DNA from 3 places in the Actinoallomurus acaciae genome. Region 1 is predicted to be linked to each of the others. Evidence: riboswitches for the same ligand, from Rfam matches in the RefSeq annotation. Region 1 holds a riboswitch; each other region holds the start of a gene.
The links. Region 1 has a riboswitch for fluoride ahead of ACFFNX_RS04965 (NUDIX domain-containing protein). Riboswitches for the same ligand answer to the same signal wherever they lie in the genome.
Positions count from the first base shown of each region.

Region 1 (9,927 bases):
GCGGACGGCCGGCTACGCCCTGGATCGCGTCGACCTGCTGTGGCTGATCTGGGACGAGGGACTCGACCCGGAAGAAGTGCGGCTGGACGATCCGGACTGGGTCGAATGGCGAGAGGCCGGGCCGGATGTGTGGGGTCGTGGCGGCTCCGGTACGTGATGGCCGACGGAACATACATCCTGGAGGGCCCATGAAGAGAACCCACCGTCCTGCCATGGCCTCCGACCATGCGGCGCGCCTCGTCGCGATTCTGAAGCGTGCCGTGGACCTTCAGCCTGAGGCCGATCGGATCGTACGGGCCTGCTCCGCGCCCGGTGACGTCCCTCGCTCCATGCTCTCGGACGCCCAGCGGGTCACCTCCGTCTACGCCCGGCTCGGCGAGGAACTCGAGCCGCTCCGTAGTGATCCGGCCGTATCGGGGCTCGCCGTCCCCGCGCAGCAGTGCGTCGACCATCATCTCCTCCTGGTCGACGGGGCCGCGAACATGGCCCTGCCACCGCCGCCGTACCACCGCCGCACCGACCCGCGCGCTGCGGCCGAAGGCCTGGGCGAACCGGGACGACGCCTCCGCGAACTCCTGCAAGACGCGCGTCGGCTCGCCGGCGAATGAGGGCTCAGCCGCGCGGCACGACGAAATCGAGCAGCACCCCTGAGCGCGGGCGCAGCGACGCCCAGCCGTCCGGAACGGCGAGCATCGCGATCGCGCAGGTGGGGAACCTGGTCTGCGCCCGGGCCAATGCGTCACCGACCGCATCACCGGCCAGATACAGCGTCAGCGCCTGCACCATCGGCGCATGGCCGACGAGCAGCAACCTGGTGACCCGGTCGGGCACCTCTGCGATGGCATCCATCACGCGTTCGACGTCCGCGTCGTAGAGCCGGTCGTCATAGGTGACCAGGGGTGCGGGCTGCAAGGCGCCGGCCGTCAGCCGCCACGTCTCCCGCGCCCGGCGTGCCGTGGAGCACAGGACGTGATCCGGTATCGCCCCGTTGTCGCGGAGCCAGACCCCCGCCCGCGGCGCGTCCCGTCGGCCGCGGTCGGCCAGGGGGCGCTGGTGATCGGCGACGTCCGGCCAGGCGGACTTGGCGTGGCGGAGGATGGCCAGCGTCCGGACGGAATCGGCGACCACCTCAGCCTCGCGGGCCGCAGGTCCGATGATCCGCCGGCATGGCGGTGCCGACGGGGTCCTCCGCCTGCGGGACGTACCCGAGGATCTCGTCCCGCAGATTTCGCAGCCACTCGGCCTGCAGCCCCAGACCAGAACGCAGGTCGGCCGGTTCCCTGTGGCAGCCGATGGCCGCCTCGTGCAGGAAGAACTGATGGCACAGCAGCAACGTGTCCATCTCCCCGCGGAACCGCAGTAGCGGACCGGAGAGCGGTAGTGAGGCCAGTTCGCCGCGCAGCCGGTAGTAGCGGGCGAGAAGACGCCCGCACTCACGCGCGGAAGCGTCGGTCTCCGGGCCACCGCAACCCGCGATGGCCCGTTCGGCCGCCGACTGCAGCCGGACTCCCTCATGCGCGATCGCCAGCAGGTCGATGACCAGATCGCCGTAGCGCTGTGGCTCCACGCGACGACGTACGCGGTCGCGGTCCTCCGCGACTCGGATGCCCATGACCGTCCCCTCCTCCGGCACAGCCGTCCAGGAGAGGCCATCAGCGAGATCGCGTTTTCGGCGAGCCTCATCGCCCATCGCTCCACGAGCGACATACACCAGTTTACGCCCATTTGTTGCTCCGTCCTGGCGCTCAGGCGACAGCGGCGAATAAACTGAAGACAGGCGATGAGGCTCGCCCTGACCGCGCGAATATGACGCTGATGGCCTCTACTCCCAAACCTGTGGAGGCCGTTATGCGCGCAGATCACGATGCCACGCTCGTCAGGTTGCGCTGCTCTGCGATCGTCTTCCGGGGCGACGAGGTCCTGCTGCTCCACCGCGCCCGAGACGGTGGCGACTGGGTCCTCCCCGGAGGATGTCCCCGACCCGGCGAGGGGCTGGCCGCCTGCGCCCGGCGCGAGGTGCTGGAAGAGACGGGGATTCGCGCAGAGATCGACCGCGTCGCCTTCGCGCTGGAGGCGATCGACCCCGACGGCGCCGACCGCACCATTGAGATCGTCCTGTTGGCCGCCGACGTGCCCGCGGCAGCGGCGGTCGAGGCGACCGAAGCGGGACTCGAGCCCGGCTTCGTCCGCCTCGACGCCCTGCCCGAGCTGAACCTGCGGCCACCGATCGCCGGTCATCTGCGCGGCCTGCGGACACGCCTGCCCTTGACCGCGGCGTACCTGGGCAACCTGTGGCGGCCCCCGCGACGGCGCCATCGTCGAACAGCGGCGACCAGGAGGCTTCCGGCCGTGCCGGTCGGAACGTATTCGCCATATCGATCGGGACGAACATCGCAGTAGGCTGCGATGGCAGCACGGCGGAGGGGCCCGCCGTCGACCGCGGACACGCCGCCAACGGTCCCTACCCGATCCGGGTGGGAGGCCCCCATGCGTCCAAAGATCCCTGACTCCGCGCAACGGCCCGAAACGATCAGACTCGAGCACGCCGTGGGCTCCGTGGTGGGTCGCGTCCGCCCGAACAACGAGGACTCCGGGTACGCCGGCGCGCGACTGCTGGCCGTGGCCGACGGGATGGGCGGACATGTCGGTGGCGAGATCGCCAGCTCGACCGCGATCTCCAATCTCATCGCCGCCGACACCGAGGTTCCGGTCACCGCGCTCACCCGTACGCTGGGCGAAGCCGTACGCAGAGCGAACGAGGCGATCGCCCGGCGCATCGCCGAGGACGTGGCGCTGACCGGCATGGGCACGACGCTCACCGCGATGCTGTGGTCCGGCGCCCGCATGGCGCTCGCCCACATCGGAGACTGCCGCGCCTACCGGCTCCGCGACGGCCATCTCGAACCCCTTACCGAAGACCACACCCTTGAGGCGCTCCTTGCCGCCGAGCTCGGCCGCCCCGTCCGGCACGGCAACCGCCTGACACGCGTCCTCGACGGGAACATCGACCGGCGCCCGGACCTGAGCCTGCATCAGGCCATGCCGGGCGACCGCTACCTGCTGTGCTCCGACGGCCTCACCGGCCCGGTCGCTCCCGCCACGGTGTACGCGCTGCTGGCGACCGCGGAGAGTCCCGGTCACGCCGTCGCCCGGCTCATCGAGCAGGCCGACCAGGCCGGCGGACCCGACAACATCACCGTCGTCGTCGCCGATGCCATCGGCGGCGACGACACCGCCCGGCCGCCCCTGCCGTCCGCGCCGACCCTCGTCGGTGCGGCGCGGACGACCATCTGCCGAGGAAGGACGGAGTGATGCCGACAGTGCGTGAATCGCGGACCGGAAGACGTGTCAAGGTCCTACGGCACGGGCCCGCTCGGCCCTCATGCCATCACCGGCACATCGATCACCCTGGAAGCGACGAGGAGGTTGATCATGCAGGTCATCATGGGCCCCCGGAATGTGGTCGTCGGATTCGACGGGTCTCTCAACTCCACCGTGGCGCTGCGGCGGGCCGGTGCCGAAGCACGCGAGCGCCATGCCCGGCTCGAGGTCGTCCGCGTCATTCCCCGCGAAGACGGCCTGTGGCGGACTCTGACCGCGTGGCTGCGGCTGCGCGGCGAGGTGCAGCGGCTCGTGCCCCGCGCGCAACGCGTGACCACCCGTCTGCGGATCGCTCGCGGTGACACCGGCACGCAGCTCAGCCGCCTGGCCGAACGGGCGGATCTGCTCGTGGTCGGCGCCGGCCGAGAATCTCGGAACGGCGCTCCGCTCGCCGGTGCGACCGTGTCGGCTGTGCTGTGCTCCCCACCGTGCCGCGTGATCGTCTGTGAGGACGACACGGACGCCGAGGTCTGACCGCGTCGAGCCTGTTCAACACTGATGGGAGCCGAGAAAGGCTACGACCGGAACAGCGCCGCGCCGTCTCACGTACGCGCCGTCGTGTCCCTCGGGCGCAGGGGGTGGTCAGCCGGCCGGGATTCGTGCGCTGAGTGTGGTGCCGCCGCTCGCCGGGCTGGTGAAACGGATGGTGCCGCCGAGGGCCTCGACACGGTCGCGAAGGCCGATGAGCCCGGATCCGCGAGCCGGGTCGGCTCCGCCGACGCCGTCGTCGCGTACCGTCAGCCGTATCTCACCGTCGACCTCGGCGACCTCGACCCATACGCAGGAGGCCTGTGCGTGCTTGGCGGCGTTCGTCAGCGCCTCGGACACGACGTAGTACGCGGCCACCTCGGTGGGTTCGGGCAGCTTGCCGTCGATCCGCAGCTGGAGCTCGACCGGGATGGGGGAACGCCGGGCGAGCGTGGCGAGGGCCGGTCTCAGACCGCGCTTGGACAGGATCGGCGGATGGATGCCCCGCGATATCTCCCGCAGCTCTTCCACGACCTCGGTCACCTCGGTCGCCAGCCGGGACAGCTGTTCCCTGAGGTGCCCCTGGTCGGGCGGCACGTCGCTCTCGGCCATGCGCAGCTTGAGGCCGAGGGACACCAGGCGCTGCTGGGTTCCGTCGTGCAGGTCGCGTTCGATGCGGCGGCGGACGGCGTCGCCGGAGGTCACGATCCGGGCCCGTGAGGCCATCAGTTCGCCGCGGTTGCGCTCCAAGGAGACGGCCATGGTGTTGAAGGAGTGCTGGAGGTCGCCGATCTCGGCGTTACCGGTCTCGGGCATCCGTACGCTGAAGTCTCCGTCTGCGACCTTGACCGCCATGAGCGACGTACGGCGAACCGGCCGGACGACGCAACGCGTCAGGTAACCGCTGAACCCCGTGATCAATACGATCGAGGTCGCGATGCCGCCCAGGGCCACCAGGACGGCCCGGCTGGCGGCCTGGTCCGAACGGGCATCACGTTCGGCCGCGAGACCGTGTTCGAACCGGATGAAGTGGTCGAACTGCTCGCGGATCCCATCGACACGCCGTTTCCCCTCCCCCGTCGACGCCGTCCCGCTCATCTCGGTGATCGCGCCCTGCCTGGTGGCCTGCACCGCCGGTTCGGAGTACTCCCGGAGGTAGGACCGGCTGTCTCGGACGATCTTCGCCGCGCGTTCGGCCTGTTCGGGGTGGCGCTCGGCCGCGAGGCTGTCCAGCTGCGCGGCGTGCGTGTCGAAGCCGGCCCGCGCCGCCGTCCAGGGCTCGAGGTACGCCTCGTCCCGGGTGATCAGGAATCCGCGCTGGCCCGTCTCCAGGTCGATGACGAGCCTCTCCAGATCATGAGCGGCCGCGAGCACCCTCTCGGAGTTCCTGGCGATCATCGCCGTATCGCGCATGACGGTGATCGCCCCGGCGAGGAAGCCGAAGACACCGCCGATGAGCAACGCCAGCAGGGCACTCGCCAGCGCCACACGGGGGGTGAGCCCTCCCCGTATGCGCAACCTGCGCCTCAGGCCCCTTACCCTCATCGTGATCCCCTGACCGGCGCGCCTGCCGGTCATAATGGAAAATCCTTATATATATCACTCTACGTGCACGAAAGTGTGCGGCTCCCGGGATCGAGGCCCCGTACCGTACGACGCTCAGCACACGATCGCGACCGGGCAGGGTGCGTAGTGGGTCATGTACTGGCTCACCGATCCCAGTGGTCCGCGCATGTCGCCGAGCCCACGGCGCCCGACGACGAGCAGTGTCGCGGCCTCCGCCTCCGCCATGAGCGCTCGGCGAGGCGGTGCCGTGACGAAAGAGGTCCGCACCGGCACCTGGGGGTACGCCGCGCGCCGGGCGGCCACCGTCTCCTCGAACCGGGCGGACGCCCGTCTGTTCAGCTCCTCCAGGTCGGGAACGGCGGCGGCTTCGGCGCCCCCGAGGTCGAGCGAGCCGCAGACGGCATGCACGCCGACACCGCGCAGCGCCGCCTCCTCAAGGGCGAACGCCAGCGCCGCGCCGCTGGCCGCCGAGCCGTCCACGCCGACGGTGACCGGGCCGTCCTCGACCATGGACGTCTCGCGGACCACGACGAGCGGGCAGTGCGCGTGTGCCGCCAGCTGTGCCGCCACCGAGCCGACGAGCAGGCCGTCGAAGCCCTCATTACCGCGGTGCCCGACCACGAGCATCCCCGCCTGGCGCGAGAGCCCCAGCAGGGTTTCGGCGACCGGGCCGCGCACCGCGTTCGCCCTGGCGGTGAGGCCGGGCGCCATGCCTCGCGCGATGCTCGCGCCGCGCTCGGCCGTGTACTCGCTCATGAGACGGAACGTCTCCAGGATCTCCGGGGAAGGGGGCATCGCGGCCACCGGCCAATGCCATACGTGGCAGGCCGTGAGCGGCATTCCGCGCAGCGACGCCTCGCGGGCCGCCCAGCGGAGCGCGTACCTGCTCTCGTCCGAGCCGTCGTAGCCGACGAGCATCTCGACCCCGGGCATCGCGATCTCCTTCCGCCTCCCCCACATGCTTCGCGAACGAGAGCGCCCGCGGCAGGGGCGAAGGTCCCCCGGAGGCGCCGCTCACCGGCAGTGCCCCGCGGGCGATGCGACGCGCCCGCGGGCCTCACCCGGGCGGCGCGGGTTCCCGGTCGCCGCCACCCGCCAGGTACGGACGCAGCGTGTCGACCAGGCGGAAGAGGTCCAGCGGCATCGGGAAGATCAGAGTCGAGTTCCGCTCGGAGGCCACCTCCGCCATCGTGGACAGCACGCGTAGCTGCATGGCCGCCGGGTGTTCCTCCAGGACGACCGCGGCGCGCCCCAGAGTCTCGGCGGCCTCGAACTCGCCGTGGGCATGGATGACCTTGGCACGCCGGTCGCGTTCGGCCTCGGCCTGCCGGGCCATCGCCCGCCGCATCGTCTCCGGCAGCTCGACATGCTTGACCTCCACGAGCGTGACCTTCACCCCCCACGGGCTGGTGACGTCGTCGATGATCCGTTGGAGTCGCTGGTTGATCTCGTCCCGTTTGACCAGCAGTTCGTCGAGGTCGACCTGGCCGAGAATGGACCGCAGTGTGGTCTGGGCGATCTCCGACGTCGCCGTGATGTGGTTCTCCACGGCGACGACGGACCGGTTCGGGTCGACGACGTTGAAGTAGGCCACCGCGTTGACCCGTACGGTGACGTTGTCCTTCGTGATCACGTCCTGCGGTGGAATGGCCATGGTCACGGTGCGCAGCGAGACCCGGACCATGCGGTCGACGATCGGGATGATGAAGAACAGCCCCGGCCCCTTGGCGCCGATGATCCGCCCCAGGCGGAAGATCACCCCGCGTTCGTACTCCTTGACGATCCGCACGGCCGTCATGAGGACCAGCAGGACGACGACGACGGCGATCACGATTCCAGTCAGAGAATCGTTCATGGTCTCTCCTTCGGTAGTTCCTCCTCGGCCGGTTCGACGATCAGGGTGAGGTCCTCGACGGACACGACCCGTACGCGCCGGCCTTCGCTGAGGTCGTGGTGCGGGGCGCGTGCGTTCCACCAGGCCCCCTCGACGAACACCTGGCCGCTGTGGCCGGCGGCGTGGCGGACCACGCCTTCGGCGCCGATGAGGAACTCCCGCCCGGTCGCCGGTGTGGACCGGCGAGCCCGCCACGCGAGCCGGCCGGCCAGCAGCGCCCCGCCGCCGACGACGATCACCGTCGGCCAGAGCACCGCCGGGCTCACTCTGATCGAGCCTTCGAACAGGAACACACCCGACAGCAGCAGCGCGATCGCACCACCGGCGGCGAACACGCCGATCCCGGGTGTGAAGATCTCCGCGACGAACAGCGCGGCGGCGAGCCCGAGCAGGGCCAGACCCGCGACGTTGACCGGCAGCACGCTGAGCGAGAACAGGCCGAGGACCAGCAGCGCCGCGCCGATGACGCCGCCGAGGCCCATTCCGGGGCTGGCGAGCTCGTAGATGACGGCGAGCGTGCCGATCGACAGGAACAGGTAGGCCAGGTTCGGGTCGGCGAGTATCTGGAGGAACCTCCGCATGAGTCCCATGTCGTGCTCGACCAGCCGGGCCCCGGCCGTGTGCAGGATGACCACCTGGCCCCCGCCGACGGTCACCCGCCGGCCGTCGAGCTCGCGCAACAGCGCGCCGCGGTCCGGCGCGATCAGGTCGATCGCGTGGAGCCGCAGGGCCTCCTCGGCGGTGGCGGCGCGGCCCCTGCGCACGGTGTCCTCGGCGAAGGCGACGTTGCGGCCCCGCTGCGCGGCGATGCTGCGGATGTGGGCGACGGAGTCCTCCACGATCTTGCCTTCGGCCTGCTTCCCGTTCTGGATCGCCACCGGCGTCGCGGCGCCGATGGTGGTGCCCGGCGCCATCGCGGCCACGTTGGCGGCGAAGGTGATGAACGTCCCGGCCGAGGCCGCCCGGGAACCGGTGGGCGCCACGTAGACGACGACCGGCACACGGGCGCGCAGAAAGGAGGTGACGATCTCTCGGGTCGAGGTGAGCAGCCCGCCGGGGGTATCCAGCTCGACCAGGAACGCCCGATGGTTCTCGCGTTCCGCCCGCCGCACACCGTCCTTGAGGTGATCCGCGACGACAGGGGTGATCGCCCCCTCGACCCGGGTCGTCAAGATCGTGTCCGGCCGCGCGCCCGCCGCGGCCGGAAGGAGCGCGCTCCAGGCCACGGCCACCAGCCACACCACGACCGGCAGCCAGACCTGCGGCAGGAGTGTCCAGCGCGCAGCCATCGGGTCCCCCTCCCCGAACCACGGCTCGTATCTCCACTGTTCGTCGCGGGAAGGGCGATGACAAGCACACACAGATCACTTACCGTAGATGATCGGATACACTGTGTCACGATCATCTCGAGCATCGGGCGCCGCCGAAGGAGTCGGTCATCGGCAATCCGGAGACGAACAAGGCCACGCCGCCGCGGCGCCCCGGCCGCCGAGCGCCGGCGGGCGGCGCGTCGTCCCGATGACGGCGGGCGGGCATTCGGTGATCCTCGTCGCCGCGCTGGCCTCGATGGGCGTCCTCGCCGTACTCGCCCCGATCCTGGAGCGCTTCCTCGGGCGTAACGCCGGCTACGCGCTGTCCGCCGGTTTCGTCGGAGTGGCCGTCGTCCTCGGCTGGACGGCGCCGACGGCGCTGGCTGGCGGAGCCGTCACCGCGTCCTGGCCCTGGATACCCGACCTCGGCGTGTCCTTCACCCTGCGGCTGGACGGGCTGACGGCCCTGTTCTGCCTTCTCGTCCTCGGCGTCGGCGCGTTGATCATGGCGTACTGCCCGCGTTATCTGCCCGCGGGCGGCCCCCACGGCCTGGTCTACTTCCTGCTCACCCTGTTCGGCGGCGCGATGCTCGGCCTGGTGCTGTCCGGGGACCTGGTGCTGATGTTCGTGTTCTGGGAGCTGACCAGCATCATCTCCTTCTTCCTGATCGGTGCGCCCGGCGCCAGGTCGGTACGGGCGGCGGTGCGGGCCCTGCTGGTCACCGGGGCGGGAGGACTGGCGTTCCTGGTCGCGATCGTGCTGCTCGCGACCGTCACGGGGACCACTGACCTGACCGCGATCCTGGCCGCGCCGGGGCGCGTGCTGGGATCGCCCGTCGCGCCGGTCGTGGCGGCGCTGATCATCGTCGCGGCGTTCACCAAGTCGGCGCAGATACCGTTCCATTTCTGGCTGCCCGGGGCCATGGTGGCGATCACTCCGGTGAGCGCCTACCTGCACGCGGCCACGATGGTCAAGGCCGGTATCTACCTGCTGCTCCGTTTCTCCACGCTGTACGCGGGACGCCCCGGGTGGTCGCTCACGCTCACCGGCGTCGGCCTGCTCACGGCCGTGCTCGGCGCGGCGACGGCGTTGCGCGAGCACGATCTGAAGGCGCTGCTGGCCCATTCCACCGTCAGCCAGCTCGGCCTGCTGGTCGCCGCGATCGGGGTGGGCACGACGGCGGCGCTCGCGGCCGCCGTGCTGCACACGTTCGCGCACGCGCTGTTCAAGGCGACGCTGTTCATGCTGGTCGGCGTCATCGACCGGGAGGCGGGAAGCCGCGACATCAGGGAGCTGTCCGGGCTGAT
Region 1 is NZ_JBHLZP010000020.1:24,120-34,046, forward strand. Features, by position in the region: gene ACFFNX_RS04945 (histidine phosphatase family protein) at 1-157, shown strand, start outside; gene ACFFNX_RS04950 (hypothetical protein) at 213-608, shown strand; gene ACFFNX_RS04955 (SixA phosphatase family protein) at 613-1,128, opposite strand; gene ACFFNX_RS04960 (hypothetical protein) at 1,130-1,612, opposite strand; fluoride riboswitch at 1,637-1,696, opposite strand; fluoride riboswitch at 1,768-1,832, shown strand; gene ACFFNX_RS04965 (NUDIX domain-containing protein) at 1,849-2,400, shown strand; gene ACFFNX_RS04970 (PP2C family protein-serine/threonine phosphatase) at 2,488-3,312, shown strand; gene ACFFNX_RS04975 (universal stress protein) at 3,433-3,855, shown strand; gene ACFFNX_RS04980 (CHASE3 domain-containing protein) at 3,964-5,337, opposite strand; gene ACFFNX_RS04985 (universal stress protein) at 5,509-6,348, opposite strand; gene ACFFNX_RS04990 (slipin family protein) at 6,473-7,270, opposite strand; gene ACFFNX_RS04995 (NfeD family protein) at 7,267-8,598, opposite strand; partial or broken gene ACFFNX_RS05000 (proton-conducting transporter transmembrane domain-containing protein) at 8,828-9,927, shown strand, end outside.

Region 2 (14,743 bases), on a different contig from region 1:
CGGGGCAAGAGTACGGTCGTCAACGCGCTGGTGGGCCGCGCCGTGCTGCCGACCGGGGTGACGCCGGTGACCGCCATGGCCACGGTGGTGCGCCACGGAAGGCGGGAGCGGGTCATCGCCCGGTACGCCGACGGGCGTACGGAAGAGCGCGGTCTGGACGAGCTCGCGGACCTGGTCACCGAGCGCGGCAACCCCGGTAACCGCCTGAGGCTCGCGAGCGTGACGGTCGACCTCGACGCCGGTCTGCTGAACCACGGCGTGGAGATCGTCGACACGCCCGGCACCGGGTCGGTCTACGAGCACAACACCGCGGAGGCCGAACGCGTCCTGGAGACGATGGACGCCGCGGTGTTCGTGCTGACCGCCGACCCGCCGCTGTCGGCCGCCGAGCGCGCGCTGCTGGAGCGCGTCGCCGAGAGCTCGGTGACGACCTTCATCCTGTTGAACAAGGCGGATCGGCTGAGCGGCGCGGAGCGGGAGGAGGCACTCGCCTTCGCGGCCGAGCACACGAGCCGGGCCGTCGGGCGGGACATCGCCGTCCGGCCGGTCTGCGCACGAGCCGGCACCGGCGATCCCGGGTTCGCGGCCTTCGCGAGGGACTTCACGGACTACCTCTCCGGTGGTCGCGCCGGCGACCTGGAGGAGTCGGTGGCCCGGCAGGCGCAGCGCCTCATCGATCGGCTGACCGACGAGGTCAGTCTGCAACGGCGTGTTCTCGACATGCGCGGCGGCGAGGCGGCACGTCGGCTGGAGACGTTCCGGGAACGGCTGGACGTCGTCGCCGCGCGGCGGCGGGACGCGGTCGACCTGGTCGAGGCGGAGAGCCGGCGGCTGCTGGCCGCACTGAACGATCAGGCCGACAAGGCGGCGCGCGGGCTGACGTCGCGGATAACGAACCGGATCGCCACCGCCGTCGGCGAGCTGTCCAAACCCGATGAGGTCGAGCGCGAGGGACGCGACCACGTCGTCGACCTGACCCGCACCGCCGTGGAGACGTGGCGGGACCAGCGGCGGCGGAGCCTGGAGGAGGGCCTGTCCGACCTGGACGCCCGGCTCGTCGCCATGCTGGACCGTGAGCTCGCCGTGGTCCGCGATGACGCGGCCGAACTCCTCGATCTCGACCTCGCGGTGCCCGCGGAGGAGGGACGGCTGATCGAAGATCCCCGCTTCTTCTACGTCTTCACCGACAACGCGGGGCAGACCGAACTGCTGGCGGGCGCGATCCGCCGCCACCTGCCCGGCGAACTCGGCCGCCGGCGGGCACGCGAGCACCTCCTGCGCGAGACGGCCGAACTGGTGCCCAAGCAGGTCGGCCGCGCCCGGGCGGACCTGCAATACCGATTGGCGGAGGCCACCCGCGCACTCGTTCGCGCGATCGATCACCGCTATGCCACCACGGTCGATCGCCTGGTGTCAGCGCTGGGCGCCGCCACCGCGGCGACCGAGGACACACAGGCGCGGACCCGACGGCGGGAGCTGGACGAGAGGGCGGCCGTCCTGAGCGACCTGGGGTCGCGCCTGACCTCCGCGGCGGCCCCGAAGGTCACCGCTCATTCCAGGGAGCCGGTGAGGCGCTCGTAGGAGTGATGGGCCCGTGCCAGGAGGGTCTCGGCGCTCCGGCGCCCTTCGCACCCGGTGACCTGGCAGTGGTGTCCCGCGCGGAGACGCCGCAGCACCGCGGCCAGGGCGAGCTCGTCGGCGTGCCAGTCGGCCAGCTGGGGCAGATCGGTGAGAGAGGCGAAGTTCTCGTCGCCGGCCGGCACGCACACCACCTCCTCGCGCGGCCGCCCGTCCACGACCGCGTGGAGGAGGGCGACCGGCCGGGCGCGAACGGCCTGCCGGGGCAACGCCGGTTCCTCCATCAGCAGCACGACGTCAACGGGCATGCCGTCCTCGGCCAGGCTGTCCGTCACACAGCCGTTCCCGATCGGGTAACCCCCAGGCGACCCGTACGCGCCGGGCCCGTCGTCGGGGGCGAACGGCGATCCGGCCGTCGCCTCCACCGCGACCGTTATCTCCACCATGGTGACCTCCCGCAACAGCCGTTCGGGTACCAGGTCAGGAGCCATCAGCACGATGATCCGTCACCGTGCGGTCGCGGCGAGCCCCATCGCCCACAGACACCCTCCATTCTGCCCCGCCGCCGTCCCGACGAGGCGATCCGACCCCCGTGCCATCGGTCGCGGCGGGGTGTCTTCTTCCGCGGATGTGGCTACGTCTACTCTGGGAGGCGTCGTACGGCGGAGGGGCTCGCCGTCATCCGCGGCGATCGCCGCCAACGGTCCCTACCTTCAACGGTAGGAGGACCATGCCCGCCCGACTGCTGAACCCGCGCCAGGCCACCGGGCCGTCCGCGCCGCCGCGGGCGTGTGGCCCGCGCCGGTCCCGGTCATGCTCGTACGAGGCCGCTCACCGAAAGGCCGATCGTGTCGATTGACATCACCATGCTGCGCGCCATCGAGATCCTCGACTCCCGCGCACGCCCGACGCTCTCCGTCACCGTGGAGCTCGCCGGGGGAGCCGTCGCTCGCGCCGGCGTGCCGTCGGGAGCCTCCACGGGTTCCGGCGAGGCCGTCGAACTGAGGGACGGCGATCCGGCCCGGTACGGCGGCCAGGGGGTGCGTACGGCCGTCGGCCACGTCAACGGCGAGATCGCCGGCGCGGTGTGCGGCCGGAGCTTCGCCGACCAGGCCGCCCTCGACCAGGCGCTGATCGACCTGGACGGCACGCCGAACAAGTCCCGGCTCGGTGCCAACGCCCTCATCGGTGTGTCGATGGCCGTCGCCCGGGCCGCCGCCGCCCAGCGGGACGTCCCGCTGTGGCGGTACCTCGGCCCCGACGGCGTCTCTCCTCTGCTGCCCGTGCCGCACTTCAACGTCCTCAACGGCGGCGCGCACGCGACCAACCCGCTCGACTTCCAGGAGTTCATGATCGCCCCGCTCGGGGCACCCGACCTGGCCGAGGCCGTACGTGCCGGCGCCGAGGTCTACGCCGCGCTGCGCCGGCGGCTGAGCGAGGGCGGGCACAGCACCGGGCTCGGCGACGAGGGCGGCTTCGCGCCGGACCTGACCCGGCCCGAGGAGGCCCTGACCCTGCTCGTCGCGGCGATCGAGGACGCCGGGTACACGCCCGGCCGGGACGGCGTCGCCATCGCCCTGGACCCGGCCGCGAGCGAGTTCCGGCAGCCGGGCGGCACCTACCACGTGGGCGGCGAGAAGCTGACCAGCGACGACCTGATCGCCCGCTACCGGCGGATCGTCGAGGACTTCCCCGTGTGGAGCATCGAGGACGGCCTGGGCGAGGACGACCACGACGGATGGGTCCGGCTCACCGAACAGCTGGGCGAGCGGGTGCAACTGGTCGGCGACGACAACTTCGTCACCAACCCCACCGTCATCGCCCACGCCATCGAGGACGGCATCGCCAACGCGTCCCTGATCAAGCTCAACCAGATCGGCACCGTCACCGAGACCCTGCACGCCATGGCCGTCTGCCGCCAGGCCGGCTACGGCGCGATGGTCTCCCACCGCTCCGGGGAGACCGAGGACTCCTTCATCGCCGACCTGGCCGTCGGCTCCGGCTGCGGACAGATCAAGACCGGCGCGCCGGCCCGCGGCGAACGCGCCGCCAAGTACAACCGGCTGCTGGAGATCGCGGCCCACCATCCTGAGCTGCCTTTCGGCCTGCGGCCCTGACCCCTGTTCCGCCGTCCGCCGGCCCTGCTCCGGCGCGGGCTCGCCTGCTACGTCCCTTTGGAGCCGAGTCCAGCGCCCGGCCCCCGGTGCGCCGACCCGGGTACGACCCGGGGCGGCGGCCCGACGCACAATGGTGGTAGGCGATGAGGCTCGCCTTCGCCCGCACATCCGGTGCTGATGGCCTCTACGACACCGTGGGGAGCACAGGATGCATGCGTTCACGATGCGCGATGCGCGGATGGTGCGGGGTGCCCGGGTGATCCTCGACGGTGTGACGCTCACGTTCGTGCCCGGGGCCAAGATCGGTGTGGTGGGGCCGAACGGCATGGGCAAGTCCACGCTGTTGCGGGTCATGGCCGGACTCGATCGGCCTGCGGAGGGTGAGGCGTCTCCGGGCCCGGGCATCAGTGTGGGCATCCTGGAGCAGGAGCCGCGTCTGGACGAGACCGCGACCGTCCTGGGCAACGTCGAGGAGGGGGTCGCCGGAGTCCGCTCGACCCTGCGCCGCTATGAGGAGGTCACCGCTCGTCTCGATGAGGCCGGTGGCGACCGGATAGAGCCGCTGCTGGACGAACTCGGTGCTCTGCAGGACGCCCTCGACCACGCCGGTGCCTGGGACCTGGGCTCTCGTCTGGATCAGGCGATGGACGCGTTGCGCTGCCCGCCCCCGGACACTCCGGTACGGGAGTTGTCCGGTGGTGAGCGGCGCCGCGTCGCGTTGTGCGGGGTTCTGCTGTCGCAGCCGGACCTGTTGCTGCTCGATGAGCCGACCAATCACCTCGATGCCGAGTCGGTGGCGTGGCTGGAACATCATCTGGCCGCCTACGGCGGCACGGTCGTCGCCGTCACGCACGACCGGTACTTCCTCGACAACGTCGCCCAGTGGATTCTGGAGATCGACCGGGGTCACGCCTACCCGTACGAGGGCAATTACTCCACCTACCTGGAGGCCAAGGCGGCCCGGTTGAAGGTCGAGGGTCTCAAGGACGCCAAGCGGCGCAAACGCCTGGCCGAGGAGCTGGCCTGGGTCCGTTCCGGTCCCCGGGGCCGCCAGGGCAGGTCCAGGGCGCGGCTGCGACGGTACGAGGAACGGGCCGCCGAGGTCGCCGAGCGGCGTGGGCTCGACTTCGCGGAGATCCAGATCCCGCCGGGCCCGCGGCTGGGCGGCGTGGTGCTGGAGGCCGAGCACCTTCACAAGGCCTACGGCGACCGGTTGCTGTTCGAGGATCTGTCGCTGTCGCTGCCACGCGGCGGCATCGTCGGGATCGTGGGCCCCAACGGGGTCGGCAAGACCACGCTCATGCGCATGATCGTCGGCGTCGAACAGCCCGACTCGGGCGTACTGCGGGTCGGCGAGACCGTGAAGATCTCCTATGTCGACCAGAACCGCGCCGGCCTCCAGGGCGACAGGACGGTGTGGGAGATGATCTCCGGCGGCCGCGACCACCTCCGGCTCGGGGACGTCGAGATGCCCTCACGCGCGTACGTCGCCGGCTTCGGCTTCAAGGGAACAGACCAGCAAAAGCCCGTCGGCGTGCTGTCCGGCGGCGAGCGCAACCGGCTCAACCTCGCCCTGACCCTCGAACAGGGCGGCAACCTGCTCCTGCTGGACGAGCCGACCAACGACCTCGACGTGGAGACCCTCTCATCTCTGGAGGCCGCGTTGCTCGGCTTCCCCGGCAGCGCCGTGATCACCGCCCACGACCGCTGGTTCCTCGACCGCATCGCCACCCACATCCTCGCCTGGGAGGGCAACGCCACCTGGTTCTGGTTCGAGGGCAACTTCGCCGACTACGAACGGAACAAGCTCGAACGACTCGGCCCCGAGGCCGCTCGCCCGCACCGCCTCACCCACCGGCGCCTCGCCCGCGGCTGACCCGTCGTAGCGCGTCCGGGTCTGGGCGGTTAGAAAACGGGGAGTTTCGGCGGATGCCAGTTGTCGGTGCCGGTCGCCCAGAGCGGATGGCCGTCCCTGGCATAGATCACCAGGTTCTTGTCGGACTGGAGGACCAGCCTCGCCCCGGGATGACCGTACGTTCCGGACGCCCAGACCGGGTTGTCGTCGCGGTCGTAGACCACCAGGTTGCCGTCGCGCTGGAACGCGGTGTGGCCTCCGGGGGCGCGCGTACGGGTGCTCCACATCGGGCCGCGCTCGCCGACGAGCGAGAGGATGCCCGCCTGGTCCATGGAGAGGGCGAGGCTGTGCGTCTTCACCTCGCCCGGATACCGGTCTTCGTATCCTCCGAAGGAGAAGTAGTGCGGGGCCAGTACCACGACGGCCCCCGGTCCGGACCCGTCCGGCTTCTCCGGCCCGACGAGTTCCGGGCCGGGACCGGTGTACAGGTGCTTGAGGTCGTCGGAGGAGGACACGGACTCGACGTTCGTCGACGACCGCCCGTCGCCGGACGCCGACGCGGTCCGGCTCGCCGGGTCGCGATGCGATCCGGTCCCGGTCAACAGGACCGCACCGGCCACCAGGGCCACACCGCCGACCGCCGCGGCCGCGAGGACCGGCCGCCTCGTCATCGGCCGAACGGGCGACGGCTCACGGCCCGCCGTGCCGCCGCCGGGCGTCTCGTCTCTCTCCTCCGCGAGGGAGTCGGTGTCCGGCGCCAGGTCGTCGGCCGTACCGCGGTGCTGTTCAGCAGACACGATCGTTTCTCCTTCCATCGTCCATTTCGGATCGCGGGGCGAGCGCTCGGCGAAGGGCCACCGGCGGCGGTCCTCGGGGGCGCCCGGCGAGGTCGTGGCAGGCGGGAGTTCACCCACGGTCATCAGTCGCCTTCGGCCCTGAGACCGCACATTGAAAGGTGGCCACTCTCTTGCATACGCAACCCGCCGCACCCCGGTTCACCGGACGACTCGCGACCGGTCGTCGTGCCTGGTCACCTGGACCTCACCAGCTGTCGGGAAGGTGCCTTCTTGGCGGCTCGACCGAGGTCACCTACGGTTTCGTGGTAACGATCAGTGACCGCGATGGGAGTCGGCCGTGAATCACTTCGTCATCACCGGCGCGCGCGTCTTCGACGGTGAGGGCCTGCTCGGGGTCGTCGACGTCGAAGTCGCGGACGGCAGGATCGTGAGCGTCGCGGGCGGACGTCCCGGGGGAGCCGAGCTGATCGATGGCACCGGTGCCACGTTGCTGCCCGGCCTGGTCGACGCTCACACGCACACCGACGCGGAGTCGCTCCGGCAGGCCCTGACGTTCGGGATCACGACCGAGCTCGACATGCTCTCGATCCCGGAGCGGATGATCCCGCTGCGCCGCCGGGTCGCCGAGTCGAGTGACCTCGCCGACGTACGCTCCCCATCCATCGGGCTCACCCCTGCGGATGGGCACCCGCATCAGCTCCGGAAGGGGGAGGGGGACCCACCGTGGCCGACGGCCACGCGCGTGGACGAGATCCCGGCGTTCGTCGAGGCCAGGATCGCCGAGGGCGCCGCCTACCTCAAGGTGCTGGTGGAGGAGGGCCACGTGTTCGGCTCGTCCCTGCCCGGCCTCGCACCCGAGCTGGTCACGGCGGCCGTTCGTGAGGGCCACGCCCGCGACACGATGGTCCTGGCGCACGCGATGACCGTCGAGGCGGCCGATCAGGTCGTCGACGCCGGGGTCGACGGACTCACTCATCTCTTCTTCGATCGGCCTCACACCGACGAGCTGATCGAGAAGATCGCCGCTGCCGGCATCTTCGTGATCCCCACGCTGTCGGTGATCGCGTCGATCACCGGCGAGCCCGCCGGCGACGAACTCGCCAAGGATCCGCGGGTTCCCCCGAAGCTGACGCCGGCGTGGCTCGACAACCTGTCCGGCGCGATGGCGACCAGCCCACACGAGAACTTCGGCTATGCGCTTGAGACGCTCGCGGCGCTGCGGCGAGCCGGCGTCGACATTCTCGCGGGTACGGATGCCGCACACCTCGGCGCGCCGGGAATGGCCCACGGCGCCAGCCTCCACGGCGAACTCCGGCTCCTGGTGAGGGGAGGCCTCACGCCGATGGAGGCACTGCGGGCGGCGACCTCCGTTCCGGCGCGTCGGTTCGGCCTTGATGACCGTGGCCGGATCAGGCCCGGGCTCCGAGCCGACCTCACGCTGGTCGCCGGCGACCCGACCGTCACCATCGGCGACACCCTCTCCGTTCAGCGCGTGTGGCGCGGAGGGACACCGGCGTCCCTGGCGCCCGCCCCGATCTGAGGCGCCGGGCCGGTTCGAGCAGGCCGCGCCGACCGTGCAGGTGACCTCGCCCTCGACCGGCCTGGCATTGTCCGGCCGTACGGCGAGTGGAGATGACGCACCGCCGCTAGCGGAGCTCGTACGTTCCGTCCAGCCGGGCGCGGCCGATGGCGTGGCCCGCGATGGCGCTGATCACCTCATCGAGGGCGAAGCCGGCGGGCAGCCCGGGGGCCCGGTCGAGGGCGAAGAGCTGGAAGACATAGGCGTGGGGTCCGTGTGATCGGATCGGCATGGGGCCGGCCCAGCCGCGGTGGCCGAGCGCGCCTTTCCCGTGCCGGATGCCCGGGATCGGGCTGGGGTCGGCGAGGGCGTTCTCCGGGATGCCGTTCAGCGAAGGGCCGATGCCCAGCGTGAGCGCGTGGGTGGCCGGCTTCCTGCGGGGGACGTCGGGATCTTGCACGATGAGCACGAGCTCAACGGTGCCGGCCGGCGGCCGCGTCCAGTCGAGCGCGGGGGAGATGTTCGCGCCGAACAGCCTGCCGCGGTGCTTTTCCGGTATGGGCGCCCCGTGGTCGAAGGCGGGGCTGGTCAGGGTGAAGTTCTCCGGGGCCTGCAGGTCGGGGCGGGCCCAGACGAGGGTGTGGTGGCCGGCGCGCCGGTTGCGCAGTGCGACGCCGAGGGGATTCGCGGGCATGACCTCAACTCCTTCTCACGGTGAATCCGGCCCTGGGCTACGGCCGGCGGGCGGCGCGGTCGAGAAAGCCGATGACCTCGGCGCTGGTGGCGGTCTCGCCGAGCCTGGGGAAGACGCGCTCGGGGCTGTGCCGGTGGGAATCGGGGTCGGGGTCGGCCATCGCGTCCGTGGCGAGGACGACGTGACGCCGGAGCCGGTGGAGACGCCGGCGAGTACGGTCTGGGTGACGCCGAGGTCGCGCGGCAGGGTGTCGAGGCCGGTGTCGTGGAAGGCGCTGCGGCGCCGTTTCGTGATCAGATGGTCGCCCGGCTGCGGCTCAAGCTCGTCGATGATGTCCGCCCGACCCGCGGGCGTGGCCGCCTCGGTTTCGGCCGGCGGCTCGCTGCCGCGCATGAGGGAGACGACCACGCCGAGAACCGCGGAGACGGCGAACGACCGGTACGTCGTGCGAAGAGCTCCGCGATCACCGCCGGGGCCGACCGGGTCCCGTACGTGACCGCGACGAGAATCGCGCTCAGGCCGGTCGCGAAGATGTCGTAGCCCCACCGGTCGATCCGCGTCCCGTTGTCTCGCGGCCGGAAGTACGCCCACGTGACACCTACCGGCACGTTCCCGCATTCGCGCATCACTTCTCCGGCTCGCCACGTGAGCGCAGAACCCGCGCCCATTGCTTAGGTATACGAAAGAAACTGGTTAGGTATACTAAGCACCCATGCACAAGCATGCAACCGGTCGGCGGCCCGCGGAGACCGAGGAGCCCGACCTCGGTGGGCAGTTGCGCTCCGCCGTCGGGCGCCTCTACCGGCGCTTTCGCAGCGAGCGCCCCGAAGGCGGCCTCGGAGACGCGGCCCTGGCCGTGCTCACCCGCCTCCACAAGCACGGGCCGCAGACCCTCACCGAACTCAGCGAGCACGACCGGGTCTCTCCCGCCTCCATGAGCCAGATCGTGAACCGCCTGACCTCGGCCGGCTACGCCGTACGCACCCGCGACCCGGATGACCGCCGCAAAGTACTCTTCACCGCCACCGCGGAAGGCGACGAACTCGCCGGCGCGGCCCGGGCGCAGCGCAACGCGTGGCTCGACGAACGGCTACGCGCCCTCAGTGCCGAGGACCGCGCGGTGATCGCCCGCGCCGCGGCACTGCTCAGCGGCATCGCCGACTCCTGACGGCCGTCACGGCGCCGGTGCGCGCGCACCGGCGCGCGATCGGGCGGTCCGGGTCAGTAGTTCGGGTTGTTGGTGGTGGGGATCTGGATGCTGATCGGGAAGTTGCCTCCGGACAGGAAGAGCAGGGTCCCCAGCCGAATGATCTCGTCGAAGGCCCAGTAGAACTCCAGCAGAGCCGGAGGAGCGTCCGTGATCTTGAGCAGACCTTCCTTGACGGCGACGAAGATCGGCCAGAGCGTCGCGAAGGCCGGGTCCCACACCGGTTCGCGCGGGATCCTCAGCCAGTCGGCGATCCGGTCGCCGAGCATGTAGCGGGTGAGCGCGCCGAGGATGTGCGTGGTGAGGATGCCGCCGTCGATGGTGACGCCGAGGTTGAGCAGGATGTCGGCCAGCTTGATGCCCTCGGGGGTGGGGGCCAGGATGGGGTCGAGGACCTGCGCGGCCTGGGAGTCGGCCTCGTCCCACGAGTTGGGGATGTACTCGTCCAGGATGCCGAGCATGTGCGCGGTCAACTGCCAGGAGTGCAGGTACGCCGCGGACTCGTCGTCGGAGATCGGCACCTTCCACTTGGTCAGCTGCCTCATCACCGATGTGGGCAGGCTGTGCCAGGTGACCATCATGTCCGCCTGGCTGATCGGGATCTCCTCGTCGGCGACCTTGGTCCAGTACGACGACTGGGGCAGCAGGTGGCGCACACCCGCGTGGGCCAGCCGCGTCTTGATGCAGGTGACGATCATCTCGCCGTCGGGCATGAAGGCGTTCCTGGTGCCGATGTCGTAGCCGAGTTTGGCGGTCTTGGTGATGCGGTCCTTCATGTCCGCGCCGCCCTTGGAGTAATAGACCGCACGCGCCTCGTGGGGAATGGCCGTGCTCATCATCCCGCTGACGAAGCCGTAGCAGACGCCGAGGTAGGTGCCCCGTTTCTGGTTGAACGTGAATGCGGTGGCGAGTTTCGACTGGTCGGCCCAGGACGGCAGCCGGCGGGCCTCCTCGATGAACTGCCTCAGGTCGTCCGGCAGCCCGGCCGGTAATGCCTGGCCGTTCTTGGTCCAGGTCTTCAGCAGCTTGTTGACGTTGGGGACCTCGCCGTCGTCGATCAGCGAGGCGACCAGCGGGTCGGCCTCCTCGTCCCACACCCATCGCGGGTCGGCGCCCTGCCCGGCGCCCACGACCGATCCCTTGGGCGACCACGTCCACAGGGGCCTGGCCCGCGCGGGCGTCGCGACGCTCAGTGCCCCGAGCGCGCCGAGCACCCCGCCTGCCATGAGCATGTGGCGTCTGCTGGGTTGTTCCATGCCGGTCCCTCCTCGGGAGGCCGAGAGCGACTACTGATACGCTGAAACAGAGAACGTATCTCCATATCATTGCTTACTTTCATGAGAGCACACGAGGGCATTCGTCACAAGACCCGCCGTGACGGATGCGGATGACTCGGGCAGAATCGGTGGTCTCGGGAGGAGATCGTGGAACCTGTGCTGTCCTTCCTCATGACGTCCCCGGACTCGGATTCAGATTCGGATTCGGGCTCGTTGCTGGAAAGCGTGTACGTCGAGGCCGTCGAAGGTGCCGACGATGTGGACGAGACCCGTTCGCGCGTGCTCGATGCGGCCTATGCGCAGTTCTGCCGGATGGGCATCCAGCGGTCCACGATGGAGGACGTGGCCCGGCAGGCCGGGGTCTCGCGGATCACGGTCTACCGGCGGTTCGCCACGAAGGACGCCCTGGTGGAGCAGGTGGTGCGGCGGGAGTTCCGCCGGTACTTCGATCAGTTCCTGATCGACATCGAACGGGCCGAGACCGCCGCTGACCGGGTGGTGCTGGGTTTCGTCGGCTCGCTGCGCACCATCCGGCACAACCCGCTGATCGGCGGCCTGATCGCCACGGAACCGGACCTGCTCCTGCCCTCCCTGACCGGCGACGGGGGGCGGACCCTCGCCACCGTACGGCGGTTCGTCGCCGGCCAGCTCCGCCGCGAGCAGCGCGCGGGCAACGTGTCGAGCGACCTGGACACCGAGTTCGTGGCCGAGATGATGGTCCGGATCTCCGGCTCGCTCCTGGCGATCCCCAGCCACATCATCGACCTCGACGACGACGAGCAACTGGCCGCACTGGCCCGGCGATTTCTCGTCCCCATGCTGGAACCGGGGGTGCCCCGGCTCGACAGCCCCTAGATCGTCTCGCTCGCAGCGCGTACGCCGAGGCTTACCGAATGTCATCGGGGCCCTTGGCAACATGTGCCACTGGCCACCTTTCTACACGGACAGTTACGTTTCATCGCAAGGTCTTTTGATGCGGCCGGAACCCCCTTTCCGGCCGTGGAAGGGTGCGACGGCGATGCAGCGATCCGCACAGGCCATGGCGATCTCCCTCATCAGCGGCGCGATTCTCGCGGTGCCCCTCGCCGCGAATGCCGCCCCCGGACCGATCTCCGAAAGACAGGCGGCGACCACCGCCGACCAACTGCGCGTCGAGCGCTTCTGGACGCCGGAACGGATGCGGCAGGCGACCCCGCTCGACACCATTTCCAAGAGTGCCGGGTCACTGCGGGCGGCGGTACGGCGAGGGCTCTCCCAGATCACTCCCGCCTCGGCCGTGAACCCCGGCGGCGCCTGGAGCGGCGGCGGGAAGGTCACCCACACCGTCGGCCGGGTGTTCTTCACCTACCAGGGGAGCGCCGCGTCCTGCTCGGGCGACGCGGTGACCAGCGCCAACAAGAGCACGGTCATCACCGCCGGGCACTGCGTGAAGCTCGACGGCAAATGGCACAAGAACTGGGTGTTCGTACCGGGATACCACGATGGCAAGGCGCCGTACGGCAAGTGGACGGCCACGCGGACCCTGACCACGCCGCAGTGGAAGGCCGACGAAGACCTCGACTACGACGTGGGCGCCGCCGTCGTGAACCGGCTCAAGGGCAGGAGGCTGACCGATGTCGTCGGCGGCCAGGGCATCGCGTTCAACCAGAAGCGCGGCCAGCAGATGTACGACTTCGGCTATCCGGCCGAGACCCTCTATGACGGCACAAAGCTGATCTACTGCAGCGGCACCACGATCGATGACCCTCTGACGTCGAAGGATCAGGGCCTGCTCTGCGACATGACCGGAGGTTCCAGCGGCGGCCCGTGGTTCCTCAAGTTCAACGAGTCCACCGGCACCGGTATTCAGAACTCCGTCAACTCTTTCAAATACAACGTCCTGCCGACGCACATGTTCGGCCCGTACTTCGGCGACGATGCCAAGAATCTCTACAACACGGCCAGCCATTCCTGACCGGCGATCCACTCGTAGGAGCGCAGGACATGTCGCGTGAACGCCCCTGTCGTACGGTCCGGCGCCTCCCGGCGGCGCTGGTCGCGGTGTCGCTGCCGGTGGTCATCGAATTCGGCACGGTTGCCGCGACCGGCCCGCCCCCGGCGCTCGCCGACCAGTCGCCCGCCTACACCGCCGGGCTCATCGGTACGCGGCGGACCACGGCCGCGGTGTCGCCCGCCGAGGCGGACGGCGCGTCTTACGTGCCGGGCGGCAATGTGCTGCGACTGCCGGACGGCCGGTGGCGTTACCTGCCCGAGGGCGGTCAGCCGGTGACGGTCCCGGCCGGTGACCAGGGCGCGGAGGCCCAGATCGCGGAGTCCCGCGCCTGGCTGGCGGCCGGGACGATACCCGGGCGCACGCCGGAGGAGAGGTCGGCCGCCGAGCGGGCACTCCTGTCGATGCGCCTGCTGACCCGGCCGGGCGGCGCGGTCGCGGCCGCGTGGTACGGCGCGTGGGAGTACTCCTGGCCTCGTGATTCGAGCTTCGTCGCGGCGGCGCTGGCTCGTACGGGCCACCTCGCGGAGGCGCATGAGATCCTCGGCTACAACGCGCGAACCCAGCGGCCGGACGGCACCTGGGACGCCAGGACCAAGCTTGACGGCTCGGGCCCGCCGGACGCCCGGCCGTGGCAACTCGACGCCGACGGCTGGGTCCCCTGGGCGGTGTGGCAGTGGTATCGGGCGGCGCCCCGCCGGGAGCGCGGCCCGCAGCTCGAGGCGCTCTATCCCATGGTCCGGAAGGCCGCCGCGTACGCCGCGGCCTCCTTGGACGACCGCGGGTTGCCGCCGGCCGGTCCGGACTACTGGGAGGTCGCCACCACCACGCCGAACATCGGGACGGCCGCCCCGCTGCTGGCCGGACTGCACGCCTCGGCCGATCTGGCCCGGCACAACGGCCACCCCGAGGACGCGCGTACGTGGGACCGGGCGGCCCGTCGCCTGGCGGCGGGCATCGAGAGGTACTTCGCGCCGCTCGGCTATCCCCGTACCGTCGACGGGGCGCACGGCCGGGACTCCGCGGTCACGTTCATGGCTCCGCCCTTCAACCACGCCCCGGCCCACCTCGCGGCCGCGATCGACGACACGTACAAGGCACTGCTCCAGCCCAACGGAGGCGTGGTCCCGGGCGACGACCCCGACCATCAGTGGCCGACGGCGTGGGGCCCGGAGACCGCGTTCTTCGCCCTCGCCTGGTCATCGACGGGCGAGCGGAAGAAGGCCGGGCGGGTCGTCGGCTGGCTGCTCGACCACCGCGACACGCTGGGGGAGTTCCCGGAGAAGATCGACATGACCGGCGCGCCGGCGTCCGTCGTGCCTCTCGTCTGGACCGGCGCGATCACCGTACTGGCCCTCTCGCAATTGGACGGCGACCGGATGCCCGTGCCTCCGGCGTGAGTTCGCCAACCTCCAGGGAAACCCACGACGCGCCGGGCTCCGGATTAAGCGACCTGTCAAGTTTTAGGTCAATGCCGCGGGCCCGTTTCTCGTGCGGCACAGGTTCCGGAATGGTCCGCTTCGTTTTATGGTGACGGACACGATCTTTACCGCCCCCGCAGGGATCCTTCCACCCGGAGAAAGGTGGGCCCCCATGAGTCGTGCGCAGAACGAAGGGCCGAGCCGGCGCCGTGTCCTCGGCGGAGCGGCCGGACTGGCCGCCGGAGCGGCGGCCGTCGCGGCCGGGCTGCCGTCTCCCGCGTCCGCCGC
Region 2 is NZ_JBHLZP010000032.1:6,965-21,707, forward strand. Features, by position in the region: gene ACFFNX_RS06930 (dynamin family protein) at 1-1,581, shown strand, start outside; gene ACFFNX_RS06935 (inorganic diphosphatase) at 1,551-2,069, opposite strand; fluoride riboswitch at 2,053-2,124, opposite strand; gene eno (phosphopyruvate hydratase) at 2,427-3,695, shown strand; fluoride riboswitch at 3,826-3,889, shown strand; gene ettA (energy-dependent translational throttle protein EttA) at 3,904-5,571, shown strand; gene ACFFNX_RS06950 (hypothetical protein) at 5,601-6,347, opposite strand; gene ACFFNX_RS06955 (amidohydrolase family protein) at 6,685-7,887, shown strand; gene ACFFNX_RS06960 (YbhB/YbcL family Raf kinase inhibitor-like protein) at 7,994-8,560, opposite strand; gene ACFFNX_RS06965 (hypothetical protein) at 8,598-8,720, opposite strand; partial or broken gene ACFFNX_RS06970 (hypothetical protein) at 8,798-8,893, opposite strand; gene ACFFNX_RS06975 (hypothetical protein) at 8,858-9,100, shown strand; gene ACFFNX_RS06980 (MarR family winged helix-turn-helix transcriptional regulator) at 9,273-9,728, shown strand; gene ACFFNX_RS06985 (oxygenase MpaB family protein) at 9,782-11,023, opposite strand; gene ACFFNX_RS06990 (TetR/AcrR family transcriptional regulator) at 11,192-11,899, shown strand; gene ACFFNX_RS06995 (trypsin-like serine peptidase) at 12,063-12,998, shown strand; gene ACFFNX_RS07000 (glycoside hydrolase family 15 protein) at 13,028-14,434, shown strand; gene ACFFNX_RS07005 (penicillin acylase family protein) at 14,628-14,743, shown strand, end outside.
Region 2: linked by a shared signal. The riboswitch ahead of ettA (energy-dependent translational throttle protein EttA) and the one ahead of ACFFNX_RS04965 (NUDIX domain-containing protein) in region 1 are both predicted to bind fluoride.

Region 3 (6,352 bases), on a different contig from region 1:
GCGAGCTCGGTGGCGACGCAGAACGCCACCGCCGCCCACAGCGAGAGGGTGAACAGCGCTCCGATCACGAGGCTGCCGACGAACCACGCCGTCCCGTACACGCCGGTGAACAGCCCGTACGCCGAGGCCCGCCGGTTCGAGGAGACCATCGGGGCGACGGCCGCCGGGATGATCGACTCGTGCACGCCCATTCCCAGACCCCACAGCGAGACACCGGCGAGGGCGGCCCAGAAGCCTCCGAGGAACACCAGCGGTGCGAATGACGCGGTGACGATCGTCAACGGGAGCAGGATGCCGATCCCGACACGGTCGTACCGGCGCCCGAGGATCAGCGAGCCGACCCCGCTGACGGCCATGGCCACCGCGTAGAACAGCGGCGTGAGGCCGGCCGACACCGTCCCCGCCCGCTGGAAGTGGTAGGCGATCAGGGGGAAGTCGGCGAACCCGGCGGCCACGAGCGCGCCGGCGGCCAGATAGATCCAGAAGACGCGCGGCAGGCCACCGGTGCCGACCTGAGCGGGGCCCGCCTCCAGATCCTGCGGCCGGGGATAGAACAGGCGGGCCGCGACGACCAGCGACAGCGTGATCGCGGCCGGGATCGCCAGCGCGGCGAACGCGATCGTGTAGTCGTGCCGGCCGAGGGTCAGCACCAGCGCGACCGCCAGGGGGCCGAACATCGCGCCGAACTGGTCGAGGGCCTCGTGCACGCCGAACGCCCAGCCGTAGCCCAGGTCCTTGGCCGCGTGCGAGAGCATCGCGTCGCGTGGCGGATTCCGGGTCGCCTTTCCGACCCGTTCGAGAACGATCAGCAGGGCGGCCACCTGCCAGCTCCCGGCGAGTGCCAGCAGCGGCACCACCGACATCTGCAGCACGTAGCCACTGATGGTCACCGGCCAATAGCGCTGGGTCCGATCGGCGAGGCGGCCGGAGATCAGGCGGAGGCCGTAGCCGGCGAGCTCGCCGAACCCCGTGACGGCGCTGATCGCGAATGCCCCCGCACCCAGCAGTTTCAGGTACTGCCCGATGATGCTGCGGGAGCCTTCGTAGGCGAAGTCGGCGAAGAAGCTCATGACGCCGACCATGAGCACGAACTTCAGGGCGGCGGACGCCCCCGGCGCCTTCGTCCGGTGCGTGTCCGGCGCTCGTCCGCCCGTCACCGGTCCACCGCGCCCGCCACGGCCGGTATGGCCCGCCGCGGCCGTCGGCCGCGTCCGCGACCATGACGGCGGGGAGCGTTCGGGTGCATGGCGGCCTCCTACCCCGATTCGGATCGGGACCGTTGGCGGCGTGTCCGCGGTCGTCGGCGGCAGGTCCGCGGGCCTCTGGCCCGGGTGTGGGAGCCCGGAAGGAGCGCTACATGTGCGGGGCGGGTTCGTTGCGGGGCCGCCACAGATTGCCCAGGTACGGTGCGGTCGAGGGGAGGCGTGCTCGTAGCCCCCGCAGGTGGCCGGCGATCGGCGGCCGCAGGTCGAGGTCGGGAAGCGCGTCCAGCGGGACGAAGGCGGGTTTCAGGCCGGGTTCGGTCTCGGTCACCACCGTCGAGGTCGACGCCTCGGCGGCCCAGAAGACGATCTCGAGGGTGCGTTCGGCGCCCTCGGGGGCGATGGTCTCCAGCGCGAAGGCGACCCGGTTGACCTCGGCGCGCAGCCCGGTCTCTTCGAGGACCTCACGACGGGCGCAGGCGGCCATGCCCTCACCGCGGCGAGGGCATCCTCCGGGCAGCACCCAGTCGCCACCGTTTCGGGTGCGATGGAGCAGCAGGACGCTCTCATCGCGGAAGACGATCACCGAGCACCGCAGGCGTACCAGCGTGACGTCGGAGTCGGCGCCGAAACCGTTCTGGTCGTGCATGACAGGCCTCCACCCTGAAAAAGAGGTAGAGGCCATCAGCGTCCGTCCGGCGCGGTTATGGCGAGCCTCATCGCCGCGATCAGTGTATTCGGCGACCTGGGCGAGGTGCCAGAGTGACATGCGGCCGAAGACGTAGAGTGGTGATACCGCCCGGTGATTCACGGAGCGGTGGGCGATGAGGCTCGCCGAAATCGCGGTTCCGCTGATGGCCTCTCCTCGAAGACGTTGTCGAAGGAGGAGCGGTCATGGATACGCCGGGTACGGGCGGCCACCCGCAGGCGGATCTGCTGGCGATCGCCCATCGCGGGGTTCGCCTGCAGACGGCCGCCGAGCGCGCCATCGCCGGCTGCCTCGGACCGGATCCGGGCGCCTCGGCACGCGAGTGCGGGCGGCTGCTCGCCCGCTACTACCGTCTGCGGGGCGAGCTGGCAGCGCTGCCGCTGATGGGTCCGCTGCTTCGATTCCGCGGCGAACTGGACACCGTCCTGCTGTGCCATCAGTTCGTCCTCCACGAGGCGGCCCTCAGCGGCTGCCGAATGCGGCGATGGGCCGACACCCACCATGGTTCCTCCCTTGTCCTGGGGCTGCCGGGTGAGCGGCTGCGCGATCTGCGTGATGAGATCCTCGACTGCGTGTCGCCGGCCGAAGAGGCCGCGCGAGACGACGTGCGGCAAGGTTGAGGTGAACGGCCCCGTGCCTGCGACGCCGCCTCGGCCCGCAGCGGCGAGGTTCGTCGCCCGGACCGGACAAGGAGGCGTCATGGAACTCGAGGTCGTCATCGAGATCCCGAAAGGCTCGCGGAACAAGTACGAGATGGATCACCGGCTCGGCCGGATCCGCCTGGACCGCATGCTCTTCACGGCCACGCAGTATCCGACCGACTACGGCTACGTCCCCGGGACCCTCGCTGAAGACGGCGACCCACTGGATGCCATGGTGCTGCTGGAAGAACCCACCTTCCCCGGATGCAGCGTCGCCGCGCGTCCGGTCGGGGTGTTCTGGATGCACGACGAACACGGACCCGACGCCAAGATCCTCACCGTCCCCGCGCACGACCCGCGGTACGCCGGCGTGCGGGACCTGGGCGACGTTCCGGCCTTCGTGTGCGCGGAGATCGGTCATTTCTTCGACATCTACAAGGAACTGGAGCCCGGCAAGGATTCCGACACACGTGGCTGGCAAGGACGGGACGCCGCCGACCGGGAGATCAACGCGGCCTTCGATCGGGCTCGCGACGCCGGGGGATCGCGACGGTGACCCGCGGCCGGCAGGAGACGCGGTCTCCGCGAACGCCGTGGACTGCTGATCACTTCCATCGGACCGTGCATGCCGCGTCCGCGGTTGGGCAGATAACCATCCGACCGGTGATGGGGCTCACCGAAACCGCGGCACAGGCCGCTGATGGCTCCTGCTTCGAGTACGGAGGCGGCAGCCATGGTTCGGTCGGTGATCCAGCGACGCGGTTCTGGGAACGAGAGCACCATCGATGCCGGGCGCCTGCTGGGCGCGGACGGCTGTGCCCTGTGCCGGGAGCGCGATGACGCGGCCGAGACCTGGCTGCGCTGGTTCGAGATCGAGCATCACAGCGATCCGGGGACGTTGACCGCGCTCGGGAGCTCGTCGGGCTTCTGCCCGGCTCACACCCGACGGCTGGTCGCGCTCGACAAGCCCGCCGTCCTTCGCCGGCCGTGGGAGTTCGTCCTGCGCGCCGCCATCGATCGCGTCGAGCGGCTCATCGCCACGGGCAGGGCGCCCGCCCTGTCGCCGTGCCCGCTGTGCGCCGGCGCGGACGCCCGCTCGCGGGCCGCCGCCGACACGCTCATCGCCATGCTGGCGGACCCTCACGTCGGTGAAGTGCTGAAAGAGCGGCATGGCCTGTGCCACCCGCACCTGCGATCCCTGCTGTCCAGGCTGAGCCCGGCCCAGGCCGCGGTCGCCGCCGACGTCGTACGGGCGGAGCTGGACCAGGACGCCGTCACCACCGTCGCGGGCATCGACCCCGATGCCGTACCCCGGTCCCGGTTGTACCCGCTGGTCGCCGACCATCATGAACCGGCAGATCGGCCGCCCGCACAACGGCTCGCCGACGATCTGAACGCCGGTTCGTGCCCCTGCTGCCGGCAGATCGGCCGAGCGGAGAACACCTACCTGACCTGGCTGGTCGCCGAGGACGAACCCGGCGAGCGCGACCTTCGGCTTTGCCCGCGCCATCTGCACGACCTCGTCCAGCGCGCGGGTGAGGAGTCCCGCGCGGCGCGTGCCCGCCGCGCGGCCGTCCAGGCACAGGTGGAAGAGGTCGCGGCGTCCGCGCGACCGCTGTCCGGCCAACGCCGGAGGCGCCGTCCAGCGCACGACGACGTCACCGACCGGTACCGGCGCGCGGTCGCGAACCTGGACGGTGACCGTACCTGCCGTGTGTGCCGGTCCGCCGCCTCGGCCGCCGACCGCTGTCTCGCCCTCATCCGGGCCTGCGCCGACGACCGGCACGTACAGGCGGCGTTGGAGGGCGGCCATGGCCTGTGCCTGCGGCACGGCGAGCGGCTCACCGGTGCCCGCGGTGCCGAGCGGTTCGGGCGGCGGCTGCTGACCCGGCTCCGCCAGAGCGCGTGGGAACTGAACGAGGACACGCTCAAACAGGCATGGGCGCTTCGCCACGAGCCCGTCGGCCGGGAGGCCACGAGCTGGCGCCGGGTCCCCACCATCGTCGACGGCCGGGCCTACCTCGGCCTGAGCGAGGACGACCTGTGGCGATGACGGCCGACGGGAACGCCGGGTGCCTCACGCGCCGGACCTGAACGAACCGCGGCCTCCGGGCCCACGACAGGCGGCCGACCCGCTCGGCCTGACCGCGACCTTCCGGGAGATGAAGTGAGTGTGGTGAACGAGGCACTGGCGTTCTTGGGGATCACCAGCGGCTCCACGAGCCGCGGCGGTCCCGCGCCGGATGCCGCCAGGACGCGTGAGGAGCAGCGAAGGATCGCCGCGGCGATGCGCGCGCTGCCGGGCCGGTTCGCCGACCGGCTGCCGCGGCACGCGCTGGAGAGGATCAACAACGCTGCCGCCGAGGGGCGCTGGGAAGAATCCCTCGATGACCTCCTCACCGGCCTGCACGCCCGCGGTGAGGCGATCACCGGGGCCGAGCGCGACGACCTGTCCGCGGTGCTCGCGGCACTGCAACTGCCGAGCGGGCGCCTCGAGACGCTTCTGGAACGCTGAGCGCGGTATCGGCGGCGGGGCGGGCGGCGCCGGCTTCGGCGGCGAGCCATCGGCGCATGAACGGCGACCGGCCCCCCGGCGGTCGCAACGCGATGCCGCGGTCGGACATGATGCGCCGTACGGTCTCCGACGGCTGGCCGGTCAGCAGTTCGATGTGCTGTGACCCGACTCCGCAGACGACGTACAGATCGCGCAGCAGTTCCTCACTCAGCGGGACGGGAGCGGGGAACCGCTGCCAGATCGGGCCCCCGGCCGGCACCTGGGGGATGCCGTGGCGCTCCAGCGCGCGGCGTACCAGGGAGTCGTCGTAGAGGGCGTGGATCAGCTCGATCTGCCGGCCCGCCGTCCCGTCCCGCGGCGGACCGGCGACCCGGATCGGAAGGCCCAGCTCGTGCGCGTTGCGCAGGACGACGCTGCGGGAGACGCCGAAGGCACGAGCGACCTGGTCGGCGGACATCTCGTCGAAGACGTACAGGTGCGTCAGGCGCTCGCCGTCCAGGACGGTGCGGTCCTCCCGGTTGCAGCGCCCCCGTGTTCGCGTCGGTATCCCCAGCTGCCGCAGCCGCTCACGGATGCGGCGCTCGGGCACACCGACGAGCCGGGCGATCTGCCGGCTCGTCAGGCGCCCGCGTACGTACAGCTTCTCCAGCATGGCGGGCAGATCCGGCGGGTCGGGTGCGCGGCGTCGCGGGCGCTCGCGGACGGCTCCGCGCGGCCGTACCGCCACGCCGGCGTGACGAAGCATCCGCGTGACACGTTGCCGGTCGATGCCGACGATCTCGCCGATCTGGTACGTCGACAGTCCGGCGCAGACGTACAGGTGCCGGAGCCGGGTCGGCAGGGGTGTGTCGGCGGCGTCGAGTTCGGCGGCGCACTGGCAGGGTTGCATGACGGGCCCTCCGCGGAAAGCGTCGCGTGCTGGTCTCAGGGACCGTTGGCGGGTCTTTCCGCGGTTGGCGGCGGGCCCCTCCGCCGTGACATCAGGGTAAGCAGTGATCGTCTGTGAATCCAGCCCGTGGCCGTAAGCCGTCCTGCGGCCACGGGTCTCCGCCATCCGCCGCGTCCGGTGGCTCGCCGGGGCGAGCACTGGGCCGGAGGCGACATGGCAGGTTAAACTATGATCAATTGCGGCGGAGGGGCTCGCCGACGAACCGCGGTCATACCGCCAACGGTCCCTACCTGATCGGGTAGGAGGCCGTTTTTTCATGCAGAGACCACGTCTGACTCCCGTTCGGCTGCCGGTGTCCCAGGAATCCAGGGAGGTATGACCGTGAACTGTCTGGAC
Region 3 is NZ_JBHLZP010000032.1:186-6,537, forward strand. Features, by position in the region: gene ACFFNX_RS06890 (MFS transporter) at 1-1,157, opposite strand, end outside; gene ACFFNX_RS06895 (NUDIX domain-containing protein) at 1,354-1,851, opposite strand; fluoride riboswitch at 1,871-1,935, opposite strand; fluoride riboswitch at 2,014-2,073, shown strand; gene ACFFNX_RS06900 (hypothetical protein) at 2,097-2,531, shown strand; gene ACFFNX_RS06905 (inorganic diphosphatase) at 2,611-3,108, shown strand; fluoride riboswitch at 3,206-3,269, shown strand; gene ACFFNX_RS06910 (hypothetical protein) at 3,298-4,605, shown strand; gene ACFFNX_RS06915 (hypothetical protein) at 4,720-5,067, shown strand; gene ACFFNX_RS06920 (hypothetical protein) at 4,979-5,956, opposite strand; gene ACFFNX_RS06925 (DUF2180 family protein) at 6,338-6,352, shown strand, end outside.
Region 3: linked by a shared signal. The riboswitch ahead of ACFFNX_RS06910 (hypothetical protein) and the one ahead of ACFFNX_RS04965 (NUDIX domain-containing protein) in region 1 are both predicted to bind fluoride.